DNA from 2 places in the Nocardioides sp. dk884 genome. Region 1 is predicted to be linked to the other one. Evidence: riboswitches for the same ligand, from Rfam matches in the RefSeq annotation. Region 1 holds a riboswitch; the other holds the start of a gene.
The links. Region 1 has a riboswitch for cyclic di-AMP ahead of GFH29_RS07360 (C40 family peptidase). Riboswitches for the same ligand answer to the same signal wherever they lie in the genome.
Positions count from the first base shown of each region.

Region 2: linked by a shared signal. The riboswitch ahead of GFH29_RS04435 (C40 family peptidase) and the one ahead of GFH29_RS07360 (C40 family peptidase) in region 1 are both predicted to bind cyclic di-AMP.

Region 1 is NZ_CP045649.1:1,511,623-1,521,507, reverse strand. Features, by position in the region: gene GFH29_RS07395 (ROK family glucokinase) at 1-517, opposite strand, end outside; gene GFH29_RS07390 (hypothetical protein) at 514-999, opposite strand; gene GFH29_RS07385 (ArsA family ATPase) at 996-2,210, opposite strand; gene GFH29_RS07380 (SRPBCC family protein) at 2,240-2,680, opposite strand; gene GFH29_RS07375 (AMP-dependent synthetase/ligase) at 2,801-4,588, shown strand; gene GFH29_RS07370 (M48 family metalloprotease) at 4,579-5,811, opposite strand; gene GFH29_RS07365 (hypothetical protein) at 5,808-6,992, opposite strand; gene GFH29_RS07360 (C40 family peptidase) at 7,044-8,039, opposite strand; cyclic di-AMP (ydaO/yuaA leader) riboswitch at 8,066-8,216, opposite strand; gene GFH29_RS07355 (hypothetical protein) at 8,369-8,575, opposite strand; gene GFH29_RS07350 (NYN domain-containing protein) at 8,680-9,885, opposite strand, start outside.
Region 2 is NZ_CP045649.1:904,784-914,668, forward strand. Features, by position in the region: gene GFH29_RS04390 (Ku protein) at 1-634, opposite strand, end outside; gene GFH29_RS04395 (SDR family oxidoreductase) at 654-1,625, opposite strand; gene GFH29_RS04400 (bile acid:sodium symporter family protein) at 1,622-2,569, opposite strand; gene GFH29_RS04405 (flavin-containing monooxygenase) at 2,566-3,882, opposite strand; gene ligD (non-homologous end-joining DNA ligase) at 3,987-4,925, shown strand; gene ligD (non-homologous end-joining DNA ligase) at 4,922-5,833, shown strand; gene GFH29_RS04420 (hypothetical protein) at 5,978-6,280, shown strand; gene GFH29_RS04425 (response regulator transcription factor) at 6,330-7,025, shown strand; gene GFH29_RS04430 (oxygenase MpaB family protein) at 7,066-8,016, shown strand; cyclic di-AMP (ydaO/yuaA leader) riboswitch at 8,202-8,347, shown strand; gene GFH29_RS04435 (C40 family peptidase) at 8,351-8,944, shown strand; gene GFH29_RS04440 (spermidine synthase) at 8,951-9,763, opposite strand; gene GFH29_RS04445 (GAP family protein) at 9,823-9,885, shown strand, end outside.

The DNA.
Region 1 (9,885 bases):
GGTTGCCGCAGCCGCACGGCAGTCCGTCGGGCACGACGCGCAGGTGCCCGATCTCGGCGCCCACCCCGAACCCGCCGCGGTACAGCGACCCGTCGAGCACCAGCCCGCCGCCCACGCCGGTGCCGAGGGTCAGCATCAGCAGGTCGTCGGTGTCGAGGCCGGCGCCGAACCGGAACTCCCCCCACGCCGCGGCGTTGGCGTCGTTCTCGATCACGAACGGCAGGCCGACGCGCTCCTCGAGCTCGGCGCGCAGGGCCACGTCGCGCCAGGCGATGTTGGGAGCGAAGAAGATCTTGGACCGGTCGCGGTCGATGTAGCCGGCCGCGCCCACTCCGACCGCGCTCAGGTCGTGGCGCGAGCCCAGGTCCTTGACCAGCCCGGTGACGGCGTCCTCGATCGCGGCGACGTCGGTCGCCGGCGACTCGACGCGCAGCTCCTCGATCACGGTTCCGTGCTCGTCGACGACACCTCCGGCGATCTTGGTGCCGCCGATGTCGATGCCGCAGGTCAGGCTCACCGCTGTCCTCCGTCGTGGTTCTCGTCGTGGTTCTCGTCGGGGTCCCCGTCGAGATCGATGTGCTCGACCCCCGAGCGTGAGGTCGGCCCCTCGTCCGGCACGGCCGTGGCGAGCAGGCCCGCCGCCGCCCGCGCCAGCGAGGTCACCGCGCTGGCCAGGTGGGCGCGCACCTCGGGGCTGGTCTGGCGCACCAGGTGCACCGTGCGGCACACCGGGCACCAGGTGCACTCGGCCGAGGCGCCGGCCCCGTGATCACCGGATCCGTGCGCGTCACTCTCCTGCGAGGCGCGCTCGGCGTGGTCGGCGAGCCCGGAGAGCCCCTCGCCCAGGTCGGGCGCGTGCTCGCGGGCGAGGCCGGCGAGGGCGCCGAAGAGCTTGGCCGCCTCCTCCGCGACGCTGCCGACACTGGCGCCGTCGTCACGTCCGGGGGTGCCGTCGGGTCCGCCGGCGTGCTCGCCGGGTACGTCGTGGGGGCCGCTCACGCGTGGTCCTCCGTGTGCTGGTCGGGGTGGTGCGGGACGGACTCGAGTCCGCCCTCGGCGAACCGGACCCGCAGGGCGCCGTCCGCGACGTGCGCGCCGGCGACCCGCATCCGGGCGAGGCCGGAGGGCAGGGTCAGCAGCCGACGATACGGGCCGACCGTCACGACCAGCTCCTCGCCGTTGCGGGCGAGGTCGACCTCGCCACGCTCGACCAGCGGCAGCGTGAGGCGCAGCACGGCTCCGCTCTCGGTGCGGGTCAGCGCGAACGGCCCCTCGCCGGTCGGTACGGCGAGCGGGTCGGCGCCGTCGTACACCTCGCGGGCCAGGGCGGCCAGCGCCTCGACGCCGACCGGCTCCGCGGCCCGATAGAGCGAGCGCCACACCGGCAGGCCGGCGAAGGACTGCTCGACCTGGGCCAGCACCTGCCCCTGGGCGCGCACCCAGCCGGCGCGCCAGTCGTCGCCGCCCCCGTCGGGGAAGACCCGGTTGGCCAGCACCCCGTCGACGGTGTAGCCGAACAGCGACAGGTGGGTCCAGGTGCGCCGCGACTCGGCGAGCACCATCGCCTCCGGGGTCAGCACCAGCCGCACGCTCGCGCCCGGGCCGGTCAGCAGCGCGTGCACCTCGGCGAGCTCGGCGTGCAACCGCTCGATGGCGTCGAAGACGTCCCCGCCGGGCATCGGGACGCCGGCGGCGCGCTCCAGGACCGGGCGCAGGGTCCGCACGAGGCGGCGCTCCGCGGGCAGTACCCGCCGCATGTACCACCCCAGCGCCTCGGGCAGCGCGAGCAGCCGCAGGGTCTCCGCCGTCGGCCCGCAGTCCACCACGATCGCGTCCCACTCCCCCGAGCGGGCGCGCAGCCGCAGCTCGAGCAGGGCCAGCACCTCCTCGGCGCCCGGCAGCACGGTGAGCTCCTCGGCGGCGACCTTGTCCACCCCGGCCGCGTCGAGCACCTGGAGCAGGTAGCGCTGCACGTCGGCCCAGGACTGCTCGAAGCGGAGCTGGGCGTCGACCTGCTGGACGAACAGCCGCGGTGCCACCTCGGTGGGCTCCGCCCCGACCGGTACGCCGTACACGTCGGCCAGCGAGTGCGCGGCGTCGGTGGACAGCACGAGCGTGCGCGCCCCGCCGGCGGCGGCCAGGGCGGCGGTGCCGGCGGCGAGCGTGGACTTGCCGACGCCGCCCTTGCCGGTGAGGAGAAGGATGCGCACGGCGGTGGCGAGAGGCGTCGGCGGCGCGCTCAGCGCGACGACTCGACGCGCTTCTTGAGGCCCTTGAGCGCGGTGTCGATGAGGATCTTCTCGCCCTTGCGCTTCAGCATCCCGATCAGGGGGATCGAGACGTCCAGCGCCAGGCGGTAGGTGACCTCGGTGCGCCCGCCGCCGAGGTCACGCAGGGTGTAGGCGCCGTCGAGGGCCTTGAGCATGTTGCCCTCGACGAGGTTCCAGGTGACCTCGTCGTAGCCGTCCCAGTCGTACTCGAGGGTGTACTCGTCCTTGATCGGGGCCACGTCGAGCACGAAGTGGACGCGCTTGGCCCAGCCGTCCTCGCCCGGGTCGACGACCCGGACCTCCTGCATGCCCTTGGCCCACAGGGGGTAGGCCTCGAAGTCACCGATGACCTCCATGACCTCGCCCGGAGCGGCCTCGATCACGATCGAGGAGGTGGTCTGCTCGGCCATCGGTTCCCCTTGGGGTCGGGTCGGGTAGGGCGGTCGGCAGCGTACCGGATGCGGCCACCGCCGAACCCGGCGGTAACGTGCACGACATTGACCACCTACGGTCCGACCAGGAGGAAGCACGTGCGGGAGTTCTCCACGCCCATGACGATCGAGGTGCCCAGCACGGGCAACCTCACCGACGACGTCATGCGCAACGCAGCGGAGGCGCCCCACGCGGTCCTCTTCAGCCGTCAGACCCCGGAGGGCTGGACCGACGTCACCGCCGCGGAGTTCCTCGCCGAGGTGCAGGCCACCGCCAAGGGACTGCTCGCCGCCGGGATCGAGGCGGGCGACCGGGTCGCACTGCTCTCCAAGACCCGCTACGAGTGGACCCTGCTGGACTACGCGATCTGGTTCGCCGGCGCGGTGTCGGTGCCGATCTATGAGACCTCCTCCGCGACCCAGATCCAGTGGATCCTCGAGGACTCCGGCGCCCGCGCGATCATCGCCGAGAGCACCGACCACCTCTCCCGGATCGCGGAGATCCGTGGCGAGCTGAGCGAGCTCAACCACGTCTGGTCCATCGGTGACGGCGCCGTCGAGGTGCTCGCCAGCCTGGGCGGCGACATCGCGGACGCGGACCTGGAGAAGCGGCGCACGGTCGCGACCCCGCTGGACCTGTCCACGCTGATCTACACCTCCGGCACCACCGGGCGGCCCAAGGGCTGCATGATCACCCACGGCAACTTCATGTTCGAGCTGGGCGTGGCGGTCGATGAGCTCCACGAGCTGTTCTCCGGCAAGAACGCCTCGACGCTGATCTTCCTGCCGCTGGCCCACGTCTTCGCGCGCATCCTGCAGATCGGTGCCATCAAGGCGCGTGCCCGCATCGGCCACACCCCGGACACCACGAACCTGATGGCCGACCTGCAGTCGTTCCGTCCGACGTTCCTCCTGGCTGTGCCCCGCGTGTTCGAGAAGGTGTTCAACACCGCCTCGCAGAACGCCGCGGCCGACGGCAAGGGCCGCATCTTCGACCGGGCCGCCGACGTCGCGATCGCCTACTCCCGCGGCATCGAGGCCGGTCGGATCCCGCTCGGCGTACGCGTCCAGCACACGGTGTTCTCCAAGCTGGTCTACGCCAAGCTGCTCACCGCCCTCGGCGGCCAATGCGGCTATGCGATCTCCGGCGGCGCCGCGCTCGGCGAGCGCCTCGGCCACTTCTTCCGCGGCGTCGGCCTCACCGTCCTCGAGGGCTACGGCCTCACCGAGTCCACCGCCGCCCTCTCGGCCAACATGCCGACCGCGACCAAGATCGGCACCGTGGGACGCCCCTTCCCCGGCACCGCCGTCCGCGTCGCCGAGGACGGCGAGCTCCTGTTCCGCGGCGGCCAGGTCTTCGCCGGCTACTGGAACGACGAGGCGGCCACCGCCGAGGCGCTGGAGGCCGACGGCTGGTTCCACACCGGTGACATCGGCGAGGTCGACGACGAGGGCTTCATCCGCATCACCGGGCGCAAGAAGGAGATCATCGTGACCGCGGGCGGCAAGAACGTCGCGCCCGCCGTGCTCGAGGACCGCCTGCGTGCCCACCACCTGATCAGCCAGTGCCTCGTCGTCGGTGACGGGCAGCCGTTCATCGCCGCCCTGGTCACCATCGACGTCGAGACCTGGCCGCGCTGGGCCGAGCGCAACGGCAAGACCGGCCCGCTCGCCGACCACCTCGACGACCCCGACCTGCGCGCCGAGGTCCAGTCCGCCATCGACGAGGCCAACCTCGCGGTCTCCAAGGCCGAGTCGATCCGCAAGTTCCGCATCCTCGCGGTCGACTGGACCGAGGAGGACGGCCTGCTCACCCCGAGCCTCAAGCTCAAGCGCCGCGAGGTCGTGCGCGAGTACCGCAGCGAGATCGACGCGCTCTACTCCTGAGCCATCCGCTGCGCGAGCGCGATCCGCGTCCAGCCGGTGGGGTGGGAGCCGAACCACAGCTGCGAGGGCGTCCACGGCGTCGGGTCGGCCAGCGAACGGGTCATCAGCTGCACCTGCATGTCGATGAAGGTCTCCGGGTCCTCGGTGGCCCGCAGCGAGTCGACGTCGGCGCGCAGCTCGACCTGGCGGCTGATGGTGTTCTGCACCGGGCTGGACAGGAACGTCGCGAGCGCGACCAGCGCCAGCACCACCGGCACGCTCGCGGGGTCCCCGAGCGTGGTGGCCCGGCGCCGTCCCCCGAGCACCAGCCCGAGCAGGCCGACGCCGAACGCCGCCCCGGTCGCCCCGAGCACCGAGCCGACGAGCACGTCGTCGTGGCGGGCGTGGGCCAGCTCGTGGGCGACGATCGTGAGCGCCTGGTCCTGCGGCAGCTCCTCGACGAGGGTGTCGTAGAGGACCACCCGCCGGGTCCCGCCGAAGCCCGAGACGTAGGCGTTGAACGTCGTGGTGCGCTCAGAGGCGTCGCTGACCAGCACCTCCTCGACGTCGACGTCCTCCTCCTCGGCGAGCGCCAGCACGCCGTCACGCAGCGCGCCGGCGGGCAGCTCGGTGAAGGAGCTGAACAGCGGCTCCACGACGAGGGGGTAGACGAACGAGCCGAGCATCACCAGCGTCGCGGCGACCGCCGCGGCGATCACCGGCCAGGCACGCCGCCACCGCCGCGCGCAGGCCATCACGGCCACCAGCGCCAGCGAGACCACGACGATGTCGAGCAGCTCGCCCTTGACCAGGTCCGCGGCGTACCCGCCCCACGACTGCACCGAGAGTCCGTACTCGCGCAGGTGCTGGCGCTGCCGGATGCCGAAGGGCAGCGTGACCAGCCGCCCGACCAGGTCGAGGAAGGTCACCGCCGCGACCACCTGGAGCCACCACGGCCCGCGCTGCACGCGCGCGACGACCGCGCGCCCACGCCGGGTGAACCCGAACCAGCAGGCCAGGAGCAGCGAGACCGCCAGCGAGCTCCAGCTCCACACCCGCGACCACGTGGTGAAGGTCTCGGCGCGCGCGAGGTGCTCGGGCCCGAAGTACGCCGCGGGGTCGGCCGGGGTCAGGTCGCCGCCGGGGACCGGGTCCCACGGCACCAGCCACGCGGCGAGAACGACGAAGAGCAGCCCGGCCACGATGCTCACGCCGAGCGCTGCCGGCCGGTGCTCTGGGGTCACGCCGCCAAGTCTCGCAGCCGCTCGCGCCAGGCGGCGGTCAACGCGTCCACGTCCCACCCGGCGAGCCTGCCGAGCACGGCGTCGAGGTCCTCCCCGTCGCGCACGCTCTCGTAGACCCTGACCAGGCCGGCCTCGCCAGCGCGCTCGGCGAGCACGACCGCCGCCAGCCAGGCGCTCTCGTAGACCGCGCCGAGGCGGCCGTTGGCGACGTCGAAGGCACGGGCGTCGGGCAGCGCCCGCGGCGCGCCGCGCTCGCGCACCTGGCGCACGATCTGGGCGGCGGTCGTGGACACCGGCAGGTCGACGTCGCGCAGCGCGACGTAGTCGGCGAAGCCCTCGAGCAGCCACAGCGGCATCGAGCTGGTGGCCACGCCGGTGGCGACGTGCACCGCCTCGTGGCGCATCACCACCTGCGCGCCCGAGCGGCGCAGCCGGTCGTACTCCTCGGGGTTGACCAGCACGTGGGTGGGCGCGGCGGCGTCGCGGGAGCCGTCGACCGTGGCGGTGACCGCGGCGATCCCGGCGTAGGTCCCCGGCTCGGCACCCAGGGCCCGGTCCAGGTCGCGCGAGGACGCCGGCACCTCCACCACCAGGCGGGCAGGCCAGGCCGGCAGCACCCGGCGTACGACGGGCACCGCCTCGCGGGCCAGCGCGGCGTAGCGGGGCGCGTCGTCGGTGCTCTCGGCCACCAGCACGAGGGTCTCCGGGGTGCGCCGCACCTGCACCGGCGTGGCCAGCCACAACGGTGCCCGGTCGGCACCACCCACCGACTCGACGACCACGCCGTCCTCGGCGGAGCGGAACGTCACCTCGAGCTCGGCGCGGGCCACGGCCGTGTCGAAGCCCGCGAAGCGCCAGGTCGTCTCGACGGCGGCGCGCCAGCGGCCCTCGTCGTCCGCCGGTCCGGTGGCGTCGACGTAGCGCAGGCCGAAGTCGGCGACCCGCAGCCGGCGGGCGTTGGTCACGATGTGCGCGACCTCCTCCGGGCCGGTCCCGGGGTCCTGCCGCTCCCCGACCGCCCGCTCCAGCGCGGCGAGCGCCTGCACGGCGCCGGCCGGGTCGACCGCACCGGCCGAGGCACCGCGCTCGTCGTGCTCGGGGGCGACGTACGGGCCCGAGGTGAGCACGAGGGCCACGCCCGCCACGAGCGCCAGCAGCAGGCACAGCGAAAGGCCGGCCACCCACCGACGTGGGTGACCGGCCTTCGCGGACGGCGTGGGTGCCAGGGCGGATCAGCCCGGGCGGACGGCGCCGACGTAGGGCATGGAGCGCAGCGGCGCGGTGGTGACACCGCTGCCCGGGTTGGCCGCGTGGACGATCTGGCCGTTGCCGATGTACATGCCGACGTGGCTGATCGGGCTGTAGTAGAAGACCAGGTCGCCGGGCTGGAGGTCACCCTCGGAGATCCGGGGGCCCGAGGAGAACTGCGCGCTCGAGGAGTGCGGCAGCGAGACGCCGGCCTGGGCCCACGCCATCATCGTCAGTCCGGAGCAGTCGAAGGCGCTGGGGCCTGCCGCGCCGTAGACGTAGGCGTCGCCGACCTGCGCCATGGCGTACTGGATCGCCGCGCCGGCGCGTCCCGAGCTCGGGACGCTCGCGGGGGCGGGGGCATCCTCGCGAGAGGTGCTGCGCGAGACGATCGCCTCGCGCTCCTCCGCCTCGAGACGGTCGAGCAGGGCCTGGGCCTCGTCGAACTTCTCGTCGATGGCCGCCTTCTCCTCGGCCATCTCCTCCTTGGTCTCGGCGACCTTGGCGATCCGGCTCTCGGTGGCCGCGCGGCGCAGCTCGAGGGCCTTGACCTCGGTGCTGTAGCTGCCGAGCAGCTGGCCCTGGAGGTCGTTGAACGCCGCCATCGTGGTGAGCGAGGCGAGGAAGGCGCCGGGGTCGTCGGAGACGAAGACCTCACCGGCGGCCGAGAGGCCCTGGCCGGTGTACTGCGTCACGATCGAGTCGGCGACCTGGTCACGCACGCCGGAGAGGCGCTGGTCCTGCCGCTTCTCGTCGGCGCGCAGCGAGGTGAGGTCGCCCTGGAGGTCGGTCAGCTCGAGCTTGGCGTCGTTGTAGCGCTCCGAAGCCTGCTCGGCCTCGTGGTAGAGCCGGTCCACCCGCTCCTTGACATCGTCGATGTCGGGCTCGGCGTGGGCCGGGGTCGAGGGGCTGAACGCGATGGCCCCGATGAGTCCGGTGCCGGCGAGGGCACTGATGAATCGCTTGCGACCGTGCTGCACGAGCGGGCGGTCTCCCTTGCATGTCGTACGCCTACCGGGTGAGCTGTCGGGTTCGGGCACGACTTGCCCTACCCCCGCTCCTCGGCGTGCTCGCGCACGCCGCCTTGCGAGGGATTCACCCCAGGAATGGTGGTTCCCCGGCTCCTGGACCGCTCGAGAACGGTCCGGGACTCAGCGCGGTGCCCGCGCGGATCGAGTGATCCACTCCCACGGGCACCTCGAGATGACACGTTAACCCCAGCGATCCGGCTCGGCCAATCCGCCTCCCCCGGTGTGGACCGGAATTTACCGACCGGTCACATCGATGCCCCGCCACCGTGGGACGAGGCTCACGCCGACTCGGTGTAGGGCGTGTCGACCGCGCTCACCAGTCGCAGCGGCGGCACCAGGCCGCCCTCGGCCAGGACGTCGAGCGCACGGCGCTCGTCGTCGTCGAAGGTGAGCTCGGGCGGCGGCCCCAGGAGCACCGTCACCACGCAGTCGTGGCAGGCCAGGGCGCGCACCACGCAGGTGTCGCAGTCGATCCTCGTCGTCATGGTCCGCACGCTGACAGCGACCACCGACAGTCGACCGCGCTGACGCCCGGGGCGGCGTGTCGCGTCGCCCCCCGTCCAGCCACACCGAGCCGGGACCGGCCGGTTCAGGCGGTGCGGTCGAGCAGCGCGCGCAGCACGTCGGAGGGCACCACGCGGGCCCCGGCACGAGCCACGTCGGCACCGAGCGCCCCGTCGCTGGTGACCACCAGCACCACCCGGCCCACCGGCTCGGCCGTGACGAGGTCGCGGATCACGTCGTCGGCGATCACGCCCTCCGGGCTGAACAGGACCTTCACCCCGCGCGGCGCACCGACCACCGGGCGGTGGCTCGAGGCGGCCGCGTCGAAGACGACAGTGGTCTCGGCGCCGGTGCGCGCCACGACGGGCGCCAGCGCCTTGAGCAGCCGGATCCGCTGGGCCTCCAGCGACGACTGCGGCCAGGCGGTCTTGCTCACGTTGTAGCCGTCGACGACCAGGCGCGCCCGCGGCATGGCGAGGTACTGCTCGAGCAGCACCGGCGTCACCGAGGGCCGGACCGGACCGCCGGCCCGCGCCGACTCCCCCGTCTGCGCCACCTCGGCCTCCACCCGGTCGCCGGGGTTGCCCGACACCGGGGGCAGCGCGAGCTCGCGCTGCAGGCCTCCGGCCGCGTCGAGCAGCGTCTCCAACAGCACCCGGGCCCGCACCGTCGCCTCGTCCTTCGCCGCGCGCGTCGTACGACGGCCCGCGGCCAGCTCCTCCTCGAGCGCCGCCACCTGCGCACGCAGGCGCCGCACCTCCTTGAGGTGGGCAGCCGTCCGGGCCTGCGCCTCATCGCGGGCGGCCACCGCGTCGCGCAGCTCCTGCTCCTCGCCCGTGCGCGCCGCCCGCTCGGCCGCCCGGCTCTCCCCGAGGCGGCGGCGCAGCGAGCTGATCTCGGCCTTGTAGTCGTCGACCTGCACGCGGTGGCTGGCGCGCAGCTCGCGCTGGGCCTGCTCGGCCTGCTCCAGCCGCGCCCGCAGCCGCGCCACCTCGGCGTCGCGCTGCTCGGTGCCGGACTGCGCGGCCAGGCGGCGTACGCCGCCGGCGACGACCGCCACCCAGCCCTCGGGGCGCAGCAGCCAGGCCAGCGCCACCTCGTCGGCGGGATCCGCGGCGGCCGGCGCGCGCGCCTTCAGCTGGACCGCGACCCGCTCGCGCAGGTCGTCGTCGGCGAGCGCGGCGCCGATCGCGCCCGCGCCGAGCTTGGCGCGGCGGGCGGGGGCGAAGGCCGCGACCCGGCGCAGGCTGGGCGGCAGCTGCGGGACCTCGGGCAGCACCTCGGCCGCGCG
Region 2 (9,885 bases), 610 kb from region 1:
CCTCGGCGTAGTCGTCCTCGAACTCGGCCGGGTCGAAGTCGCCCGCGAGGGTCTCGACCAGCATGGTGGCCATCTTGACCTCGGCGGGCTTGACCTCGCCGGACTCGACGTTGAAGTCGGGGGTGCGGACCTCGTCGGGCCACATCATCGTCTGCAGCACGATCACGTCGTCGCGCACCCGCAGCACCGCCACCGACGTGCGCTGGCGCAGCGCGACGGTCACCACGGCCATCCGGTCGGCGTCGAGCAGGGCCTGGCGCAGCAGCGCGTACGGCTTCGCGCCGGACTTCTCGGGCTCGAGGTAGTAGGACTTCTCGAACATCATCGGGTCGATCTGGTCGCTCGGCACGAACTTCTCCACCGAGATCTCCCGCGAGGAGGTCGAGGGCAGCTCGGCGAGGTCCGCGTCGTCGAGGATGACCATCTCGCCGTCCTCGGTCTCATAGCCCTTGGCGATGTCGGCGTAGGGCACCTCCTCGCCGTCGAGGGCGCAGATCCGCTGGTAGCGGATCCGCCCGCCGTCCTTGGCGTGGACCTGCCGGAACGACACGTCGTGGGACTCCGTGGCGGCGTACAGCTTCACCGGCACGCTGACCAGGCCGAAGGAGACCGCGCCCTTCCAGATCGCTCGCATGCGTCCTCAGTATCCGCACTCAGCCCGATCGACGCATCCGCCACGCCTCGAACGCCTCGGCCGAGGTGCGCGAGGGGACGTAGCCGAACACGTCCTTGAGCCGATCGTTGGCCAGCACCGGGCGGTAGCGCAGGAACCGCGTCTGCTCCGGGCCGTACGCCGTGAGCCCGAGCCGGCTCCCGACGGCGAGGGCGGCGCGGACCACCGACTCGGGCACGGCGAGCACCGGGCGGCCCAGTCGTGCGGCGATCTCGTCGATGCTCAGCGCGCCGTCGCCGGCGACGTTGAAGATGCCGGTGACCGGGCCGGTGACGGCCCGCTCGATGATCGCGACGACGTCGGTGTCCCAGATGAAGACGAAGGGGGAGTCCGCGCCGCGGATCTTCAGCAGCCGCCGCTTCTCGAACAGTGCGGTGATCTGGTTGTCGACGCGCTCGCCGAGGATGGTGCCGATGCGCAGCACCACCTGCTCCAGCTCGGGGTGGGTCGCGCGCAGCTCGGCGAGCATCTCCTCGACCTGGCGCTTGTGGTCGCTGTAGGCGAACTCCACGTTGCCGCGCACCGGGTCGTCCTCGGTCACCCAGCCGCCGTGGGCCGCGCCGTTGTCGGGGTGGTAGCCGTATGCCGCGCCGCTGGAGGAGACCACGACGCGGCGTACTCCCGCGGCGAGGCAGGCGTCGAGCACGTGACGGGTGCCGTCGACGTCGACGGCCCGCTCCCGCTCGCGCGAGGAGTCCTTGCCCGGGGTGACGATCGAGGCGAGGTGCACCACGACGTCCGGGGAGGCCTCCTTGACGCCGGTGAGCACGCCGGCCCGGTCGGTGACGTCGAGGACCACGTGGTCGACCCCGGGGACCGGTGTGGCCGGCGCCCGCAGGTCGGCGCTGGTGACCCGGTGCCCGGCCTCGGCCAGGCCGCGCACGACCGAGGAGCCGAGGAAGCCGCTGCCGCCGGTGACCAGCACGGCGAGAGGGGTGGTCGGGGTGCTCATGCGGCCTCCAGTTCGCTGGTACGACGGGTGCTGCGGGTGCGCCACCACTGGGCGACGGCGAGCCCGGCGATGATGTCCCAGATGCCCCACCAGGCGGCGACCAGCGCCATCCCGCCGAGGCCGTCGAAGTAGGTGAAGACCAGCAGCAGGCCGAGGCCGGCGTTGCGGATGCCGACCTCGAAGGTCATCGCCTGGGTGCTCGGCTCGGGCAGCCGGGTGGCCCGGGCGATGCCGTAGCCCAGCAGCAGGGCGAGGGCGTCGTGGAGGAACACCGCGAGCAGCACGATGCCGATGTAGTCGACGAAGATGTCCCAGTTGTTGGCGACCCCGATGAGGATCACGCCGCCGAGGGCGAGGAACGACAGCGGGCCGATGACCCGGTGTCCCACCGCGGCCACCCGCGGCCAGAGCCGGGCGATGGTGATGCCGGCGACGAACGGGACACCGATCACGAACGCGATCTCGGAGAGCATGTCGAGCGCGGAGAGGTCGATGTCGCGCAGCAGGTCGTCGCCGGTGGGGTGCAGCGAGCCCCAGAACGCCATGTTGATCGGCATCAGGAAGATCGCCAGCACGTTGCCGATCGCGGTCATCGACACCGACAGCGCGACGTCGCCGCCGGCGCGGTGGGTGAGGATGTTGGAGACGTTGCCGGGCGGGCAGCAGGCGACCAGGATCATCCCGAGCGCCACCGAGCCGCGCACGTCGAGCAGCAGCGTGAGCGCGAAGGTGAGCGCGGGCAGCAGCAGGAACTGCGCGACCACGCCGATCGCGATGACCACGGGCCGGCGTACGGCGGCGGCGAAGTCGGCGAGCCGGGTGTCCAGGGCGATGCCGAAGAGGATCGCGCCGATCACGATCTTCAGCGTCGTCAGCGACCCCTCCTCGAAGGCGATCCGGATGTTGTCCACGTCGGTGGCCAGGACGGTGAGGGTCGGGCTCATGCGGGCGCTCCCAGTGGCTGGATCAGTGACTCGATCTCGGCGCGCACCGCGGAGCGGTAGGCGTCCTTGTTGACGTAGTAGGACATCCGCTCCAGCCCGAGGTAGCGGTAGCCGCCGGACAGGTCGGGGCGCGGGCCGGCAGCGCGGGCGTCGAGCGCCGCGGCGGCCGCCGGGTCCTGGCTGCGGGCCCGCAGGTACGCCGCGACCAGCTCGGCCTGCTCGTAGCGGCCCTGCCAGCCGATGCCGGAGGCCTCGATCATGCCGAGCACGAACAGGTCGGGGTGCGCGGGGCTGAAGATGTTGAGGTAGAGGTCCGGGGCGGTGCCGGGTCCGGCCCAGCGCAGCAGCGCGGGGTCCAGGAACGGGTAGTGCAGCCGGTAGCCGGTCGCCAGCACCACCAGGTCGTACGCCGCGCGCGAGCCGTCCTTGAACCGCACCCCGTCACCGTCGAGGCGCTCCACGTCGGGGCGCACGGTGATGTCGCCGTGGCCGAGGTGGTGCAGCACGAGTGAGTTCACCACCGGGTGCGACTCGTAGATCTTGTGGTCGGGGCGCGGCAGCCCGAAGCGCACCGGGTCGCCGGTGAACAGCTTGAGCACCCGCGAGTCGATGGCCTGCTTGAGCCGCGGCGGCAGCGGGCGGCCCTGGTTGAGGGTGTCGGCGGGGCGGCCTAGGACGTACTTGGGCACGAAGTGGTAGCCGCGGCGCACCGAGAGGTCGACCGAGGCGGCGTGGTGGACCGCGTCCACGGCGATGTCGCAGCCGGAGTTGCCGGCGCCGATGACCAGCACCCGCTTGCCGGCGAACACCTGGGCGCGCTTGTAGGCGCTGGTGTGCAGCAGCTCGCCGTCGAAGCTGCCCGGCAGCGTCGGGATGTTCGGCTCGCTGAGGGTGCCGTTGGCGACCAGGACACCGGCGTGGTGGACCTCCCGCTCGCCGTCCGGCCCGGTGCTGGTGACCACCAGTCCGCCGTCGGGGTGCGGGGTGACCGCGGTGACCTCGGTGTGGAAGCGGAAGCCGCGGGTGAGGTCGAAGTGGTCGGCGAAGTCGCGGAAGTAGGCGAGCAGCTCGCGGTGCGAGGGGTAGTCGGCCACCTCGGCGCGCATCGGGAACTCGCGGAACTCGGTGGTGTGCTTGGAGGAGATGAGGTGCGCGGACTCATAGACCGTGCTGCGCGGGGCGTCGATGTCCCACAGCCCGCCGACGCCGGGGCCGAGCTCGTAGCCCTCCCACGGCAGCCCCTGGCGCTGCAGGTTGCGCGCGCCGGCCAGGCCGCTGGGTCCGGCGCCGATCACGGCGTAGGTCTGCTGCACGTGTCCCCCTTCGAGAAGTCGCCCGGACGGGCCGGAGGATTCTCGCCTAAGTCAGTCGATAAAGGGCAATTCGAGCGGCTGGGGCGATACGTCAAGATGACCGCATGCGCCCGATGCTCGCCACGAAGACCGACCGGGTCCCGACCGGGGACGCATGGTCGCACGAGGTGAAGTGGGACGGGGTGCGAATCCTGGCCGATCTCAGAAGTGGTGCGGACGGGTCGCGACTGACCAGCCGCAACGACAACGACGTCACGATCGCCTGGCCCGACGTCGTGGGCAACGGTCCGGAGGCGGGGCGCGACCTGCTCGTGGACGGCGAGATCATCGCCCTCAATGAGCAGGGGCTGCCGGACTTCCGGGTGCTCCAGGACCGCATGCACGTGCGCCGCGCGACCAGCGCCGCCCGGCTGGCCACGAGCATCCCGGCGACCTTCATGGTCTTCGACCTGCTCCGCCTCGACGGCCGGGAGCTGGTCGAGGAGCCGCTCGAGCGGCGCCGCGAGCTGCTCGCCGGGCTCGCCGAGGCCGGCGACCTCGGCTCCTGGCAGGCGCCCGCGTCGTACGACGACGGCGCGATGCTCCACGAGGCGACGCTCGCCCAGGGGCTGGAGGGCGTGGTGAGCAAGCGCCGCGACTCCCGCTACGTCTTCGGGCAGCGCAGCCCGCACTGGCTCAAGCTGGCCCACCGCCACCGGCACTCCTACGTGGTCGGCGGCTGGCGCCCGCAGGAGGGCACCAGCGACCGGCTCGCCGCGCTGCTGGTGGGGGAGCCGGGCGAGGGCGGGCTGCTCTACCGCGGCCGGGTCGGCAGCGGCATCGGGGCGAAGGTGAGCCGCCAGCTCGCCGAGCTGCTCGCCGGGCACACTCGCGCCGACAGCCCGTTCGACGACGAGGTGCCGCGCATCGACGCCCGCGGCACGGTCTGGGTCGACCCGGTGCTGGTCATCGACGTCGACACCCACCACACCTCGCGCGCCCAGCGGCTGCGGCAGCCGTCGTATCAGGGGCTGCGCAGTGACCTGTCCCCGGAGGACCTGTGAGCCCCGCCCGCGATCGCCAGGAGGTGCGCGTCGAGGTCGACGGGCGCACGCTGACCATCAGCAGCCTCGACAAGGTGCTCTACCCGCGCACCGGCACCACCAAGGGGGAGGTGCTGCACTACTACGCCCAGATCGCGCCGGTGCTGCTGCCGCACCTCGCCGAGCGCGCGGTCACCCGCATCCGGTGGCCGCACGGCGTGCAGGACGGCAGCTTCTTCGAGAAGAACACCCCGCCCGGCACGCCGTCGTGGGTGCGCACCGTGAAGGTGCCGACCACCGGCTCGCGCGGCACCTCGCGCCACGGCGACACCCTGGTCTTCCCGGTCGCCGATGACCTGGCCACGCTCACCTGGCTGGTCAACCTCGCCGCGCTGGAGCTGCACGTGCACCAGTGGACGGTCGGGCGCAACGGGCGCCCGCGCAACGCCGACCGACTCGTCATCGACCTCGACCCCGGCGAGCCGGCCGGGCTGCACGAGTGCTGCCAGGTCGCGCTGCTGGTGCGCGAGCACCTCGAGGAGCGCGGGCTGAGCGGGCGGCCGGTCACCAGCGGCAGCAAGGGGCTGCACCTGTACGCCGACCTGCCGCGCCGGCTGCCCTCGGAGGACGCCACCGCGCTGGCCAAGGAGATCGCCGAGGAGCTCCAGCGCGCCCACCCCGACCGAGTGACCGCGACCATGACCAAGTCGCGCCGCGGCGGCAAGGTGTTCCTCGACTGGTCGCAGAACGCCGCCTCCAAGACCACCATCTCGCCGTACTCGCTGCGCGGGAAGGAGCGCCCGACCGTCGCCACGCCTGTCACCTGGGACGAGGTCGAGGCCGGGGCCGAGGACCCCGAGGGGCTGGGCCAGTTCCTGTTCGGCGAGGTGCTCGAACGGGTCGCGCAGCACGGCGACCTGTTCGCCTGACCCCGAGCGACCGGCCGGCCGCTTCTCGGCCGGCGTTGTTACCGACGCGTAGGCGACACGTGGTGGCGTCGTGGGGAGCCGGAGGGCGGTGCGCTCCTAGCGTGGTCACGCACCCTGCCGCCCGACCGGGAGAGGACCACCCCGATGCTGCCGACGTCCCCGCGACGCACCTCCTCGCGCCGAGTGCTGGCCGGTGCCGCGGCCCTGGGCGGGGCGGCGCTGGTCGTGCTCGGCCTCGGTGGCCCGGGCGTGACGGGGGGCGGTGAGGACGGCGTACGCCTGGAGTCCTCCGTCGACACCCGGGCGACGCTCGTGGTGAGCGAGCTGGCGCCGGCGCAGAAGGCCAGCCGCGACCTGACCATCACCAACGACGTGGCCGAGCTCGCCCGGCTGACACTGGTCGAGGACGTCGAGATCGCCTACACCTGGGCGACCACCCCGGCCTGAGTCTGCAACAACCGCGGTGCCGTCGAGGGGTGGGCTCTATGCTCCTGCCATGGCCCCACGCGTTCTCGTCGTCGAAGACGAGGAGGACATTGCCTATCCGCTCGTGCGCACCCTCGAGCGTGAGGGGTACGTCGTGGAGTGGGTCGACACCGGCCTCGGCGCGCTGGAGATCCTCGCCACCGACCCTTCCGACGTGGTGCTGCTCGACCTCGGCCTGCCCGACCTCGACGGGCTCGAGGTGTGCCGCAAGTCCCGCGAGGCGGGGTTCCTCGGCGCGATCCTGATCCTCACCGCGCGGGCCAGCGAGATGGACCGGGTGGTCGGCCTCGACTACGGCGCCGACGACTACCTCGCCAAGCCGTTCGCCCTCGCCGAGCTGCACGCCCGCATCCGCGCGATGCTGCGCCGCACCGCCGGCACCGGGTTCGGCGCGGAGGATTCCGGGCAGGACGCGCTGCGCGTCGACGTACCGGCTCGGCGCGTCTACGCCGGCACCGAGGAGGTGCCGCTGACCGGCAAGGAGTTCGACGTCTTGTCGATCCTGGCCGCCAACCGCGACAAGGTGGTCTCCCGCGGCCGGCTGATGGCCGACGTGTGGGACGAGAACTGGTACGGCTCCACCAAGACCCTCGACGTCACCATCGGGCGGCTGCGCCAGAAGCTCGAGAGCGTCGGCGTCGAGGACAAGGTGGTCGCGGTCCGCGGTGTCGGGTTCCGCCTCGAGGGTCCGCGCCCGGAGATCTGAGCCGTTCCCCTGCCGGAGCAACTGCTCTAGGTTGGCCGCCATGGCTGGCCCGACTGGCACGACTGGCGGCATCCGCATCCGCATCCGCGGCAAGCGCTTCGGCGGCGTCCCTCGCGCGCACTGGCGCCGCGTCAACGACGCGATGGACCCCGAGACGCAGTACGTCGAGATCTATCGCAACGTCGCGATGCAGGAGTTCCCCTGGGACATGAACCAGGCGCTCAGCTTCGCGCTGTTCCGCACCTACGCGGTGCCCGGGATCGGGCGGCTGCTGGACCGGACCGGGGAGTTCACCGGCAACACCCAGAAGCGCTACGACGACACCGCGCTGCTGCTCGAGGTGCCGTTCGGTCGGGGCTTCGAGGACCCCGAGGCGCGCGCCGCGATCCGGCGGATCAACCAGATGCACCGCTCCTACGACATCCCCGACCACGAGATGCGCTACGTGCTCAGCACGTTCGTGGTGGTCCCGAAGCGCTGGCTCGACGACTACGGCAAGCGGCCGCTGAGCGACGTCGAGCTGCGCGCGTCGGTGAACTACTACCGCGAACTCGGCCGGCACATGGCGATCCCCGACATCCCGGACAGCTACGACGGGTTCGCGCGGCTGATGGACACCTACGAGGCCGAGCACTTCGCCTTCGACGAGGGCGGGCGCCGCGTCGCCGACGCCACGCTGGCGCTGCTGGTGACCTTCCACCCCTCCTTCGCCTCGCGCGCGGTCGAGGTCTTCAGCCGGGCCCTGATGGACGAGCCGCTGCGCGAGGCGTTCGGCTACGAGGCCCCCTCGCGCCGGGTCGAGGCGCTCTCGCGCGGCCTGCTGCGCGCCCGCGGCGTACTCCTGCGCGCCTTCCCCGTGCGCCGCGACCCCAAGCGCATCGCCGACCTGCCCTGGGTCCGCAGCTACCCCGACGGCTTCCGCGTCGACGACCTCGGCACCTTCCCAGGCACCACCCCCGCCCCCACCCCCGGCTGCCCCGTCCCGCACTGACCCCCTCGCCGAGTCGGCGCCAATGGTTGCGCGAGTCGGCGCCAATGGCGCGCCGAGTCGGCCCTTGTGGTGGCGCGGGACTTGGACCTCGACCGACGCCGGGCTACCGTCGGCGCCTTGACCTGAGCCCAGGTCGCCGACGCATGGGTACGCCGAGTCCTGCCCGCCCCTGCGCCGGACGTCGGACGGCGCGCGCGCCGCCGGGGCAGGAGTGGGGGACCCACCTCTCCACGCGGTCCACGGACCGCTCGGGGCGAAGCCACCCACGGGTGGCCGGGCACCTTCCACAGCCCGAGCCCGACAGCTCACCTCACAGGCGTGGGAAGGACAGCCCATGCACTCGACCACCCCCACCACCGTGGAACCCCGCCGCGTGACCGGGCCGCTGCGCCACGCCGTACGCCTCGGCGCCCGCGTCGTCGGCGCCGGCGCCCTCGCCGTCACCCTGATCGGGGTCTCGCCGACGCCGCCGGCCGACGCCGCCCCCGGCGCGACCCTGCAGGCCGTGGCGCCCGCCGCCCAGCCCACTGCCAAGCCCGCCGCGCGCAAGAAGCAGGAGCGCCGCATCGGCAAGGCGATCTCGATCGCGCGCAACCAGATCGGCGACCGCTACCGCTACGGCGCCACCGGGCCCAACGCCTTCGACTGCTCCGGGCTGACCAGCTATGCCTTCCGCAAGGCGGGCATCAAGGGCATCCCGCGGACCTCCTCGGCCCAGGCCGGCTGGGCCAAGCGGATCGCGCGCTCGAAGATGCGCCGCGGCGACCTGGTCTTCTTCCACAACGGCGGCAGCGTCTACCACGTCGGGATCTTCACCGGCGTCAAGGACGGCAAGCGCCGCATCATCCACGCGCCGTCGACCGGCAAGCGCGTGCAGGCAGCGAAGATCTGGACCGACTCCTGGTTCGCTGGCACCGCGCGCCGCTGACGCACCTCAGGGCACGGGTGAGGGCTCCGCGTCGGCGTCGGTGAACGGCCGGCCGCCCCCGAAGGAGTCGCTCACCTGGCCCGCGTCCAGCACGCGGTACGGCGCCGGCGAGCTCGCCGCGCGTCGGATCAGCTCCTCCAGCGGCACCCGCCCGCGCGAGGCGACGAGCAGCAGGTTGCCGCCACGGCGGCCGCGCAGCGTCGCCGGCTCGGCGCTCAGCATCAGCCGCGGCAGGCTCTCGCGCACCGCGGCCACCACCCGCCGGGTCCACGCGAACGGCGCCCGGTCGGCGAGGTTGAGCAGCAGCAGCCCCTGCTCGCCGAGCACCCCCGCCGCCACCGCCGCGGCCTCGCGGGTGACCAGGTCAGCCGGCACCCGCCCCTCCGCGTACGCGTCGACGACGATGACGTCGGCGCTGTCCGGGCGCAGCGCCGCCAGGCCCGTGCGGCCGTCCACCGGGCGCACCTTGATCCCGCTGCGCGCCGGCAGCGGCAGCTCCGCGCGCACTCGCTCGGTCACGTGCACGGCCGGCTCGAGCACGATCTGCGCCGACCGGGGCCGGGTCGCCGCCACGTAGCGCGGCAGCGTCATCGCCGCCCCACCCACGTGCACCACCCGCACCGGCTCACCCGCCGGCGCGCACGCGTCGAGCACGTCGCCGATGCGGCGTACGTAGTCGAAGGCCAGCCGGGTCGGGTCCTCGAGGTCCACGTGGGACTGCTCGTGCCCGTCGAGCCGCAGCACGTACGACCCCGCCCGCTCGGTCGGCACGATCTCGAGAGTCCCGGTGTCCACGGGCCTATCCTCGCAGCGGCATATGCGCGGGCCCCGCGGCACCACGACCTCGGTACGACGCGCCGCGGTTACGCTTCCGCTCAATGGTCAGTGTCCTCGCACTCGTGATCCCGCTGGCCTTCGCCGGCGCTATCAGTCCGGTCATG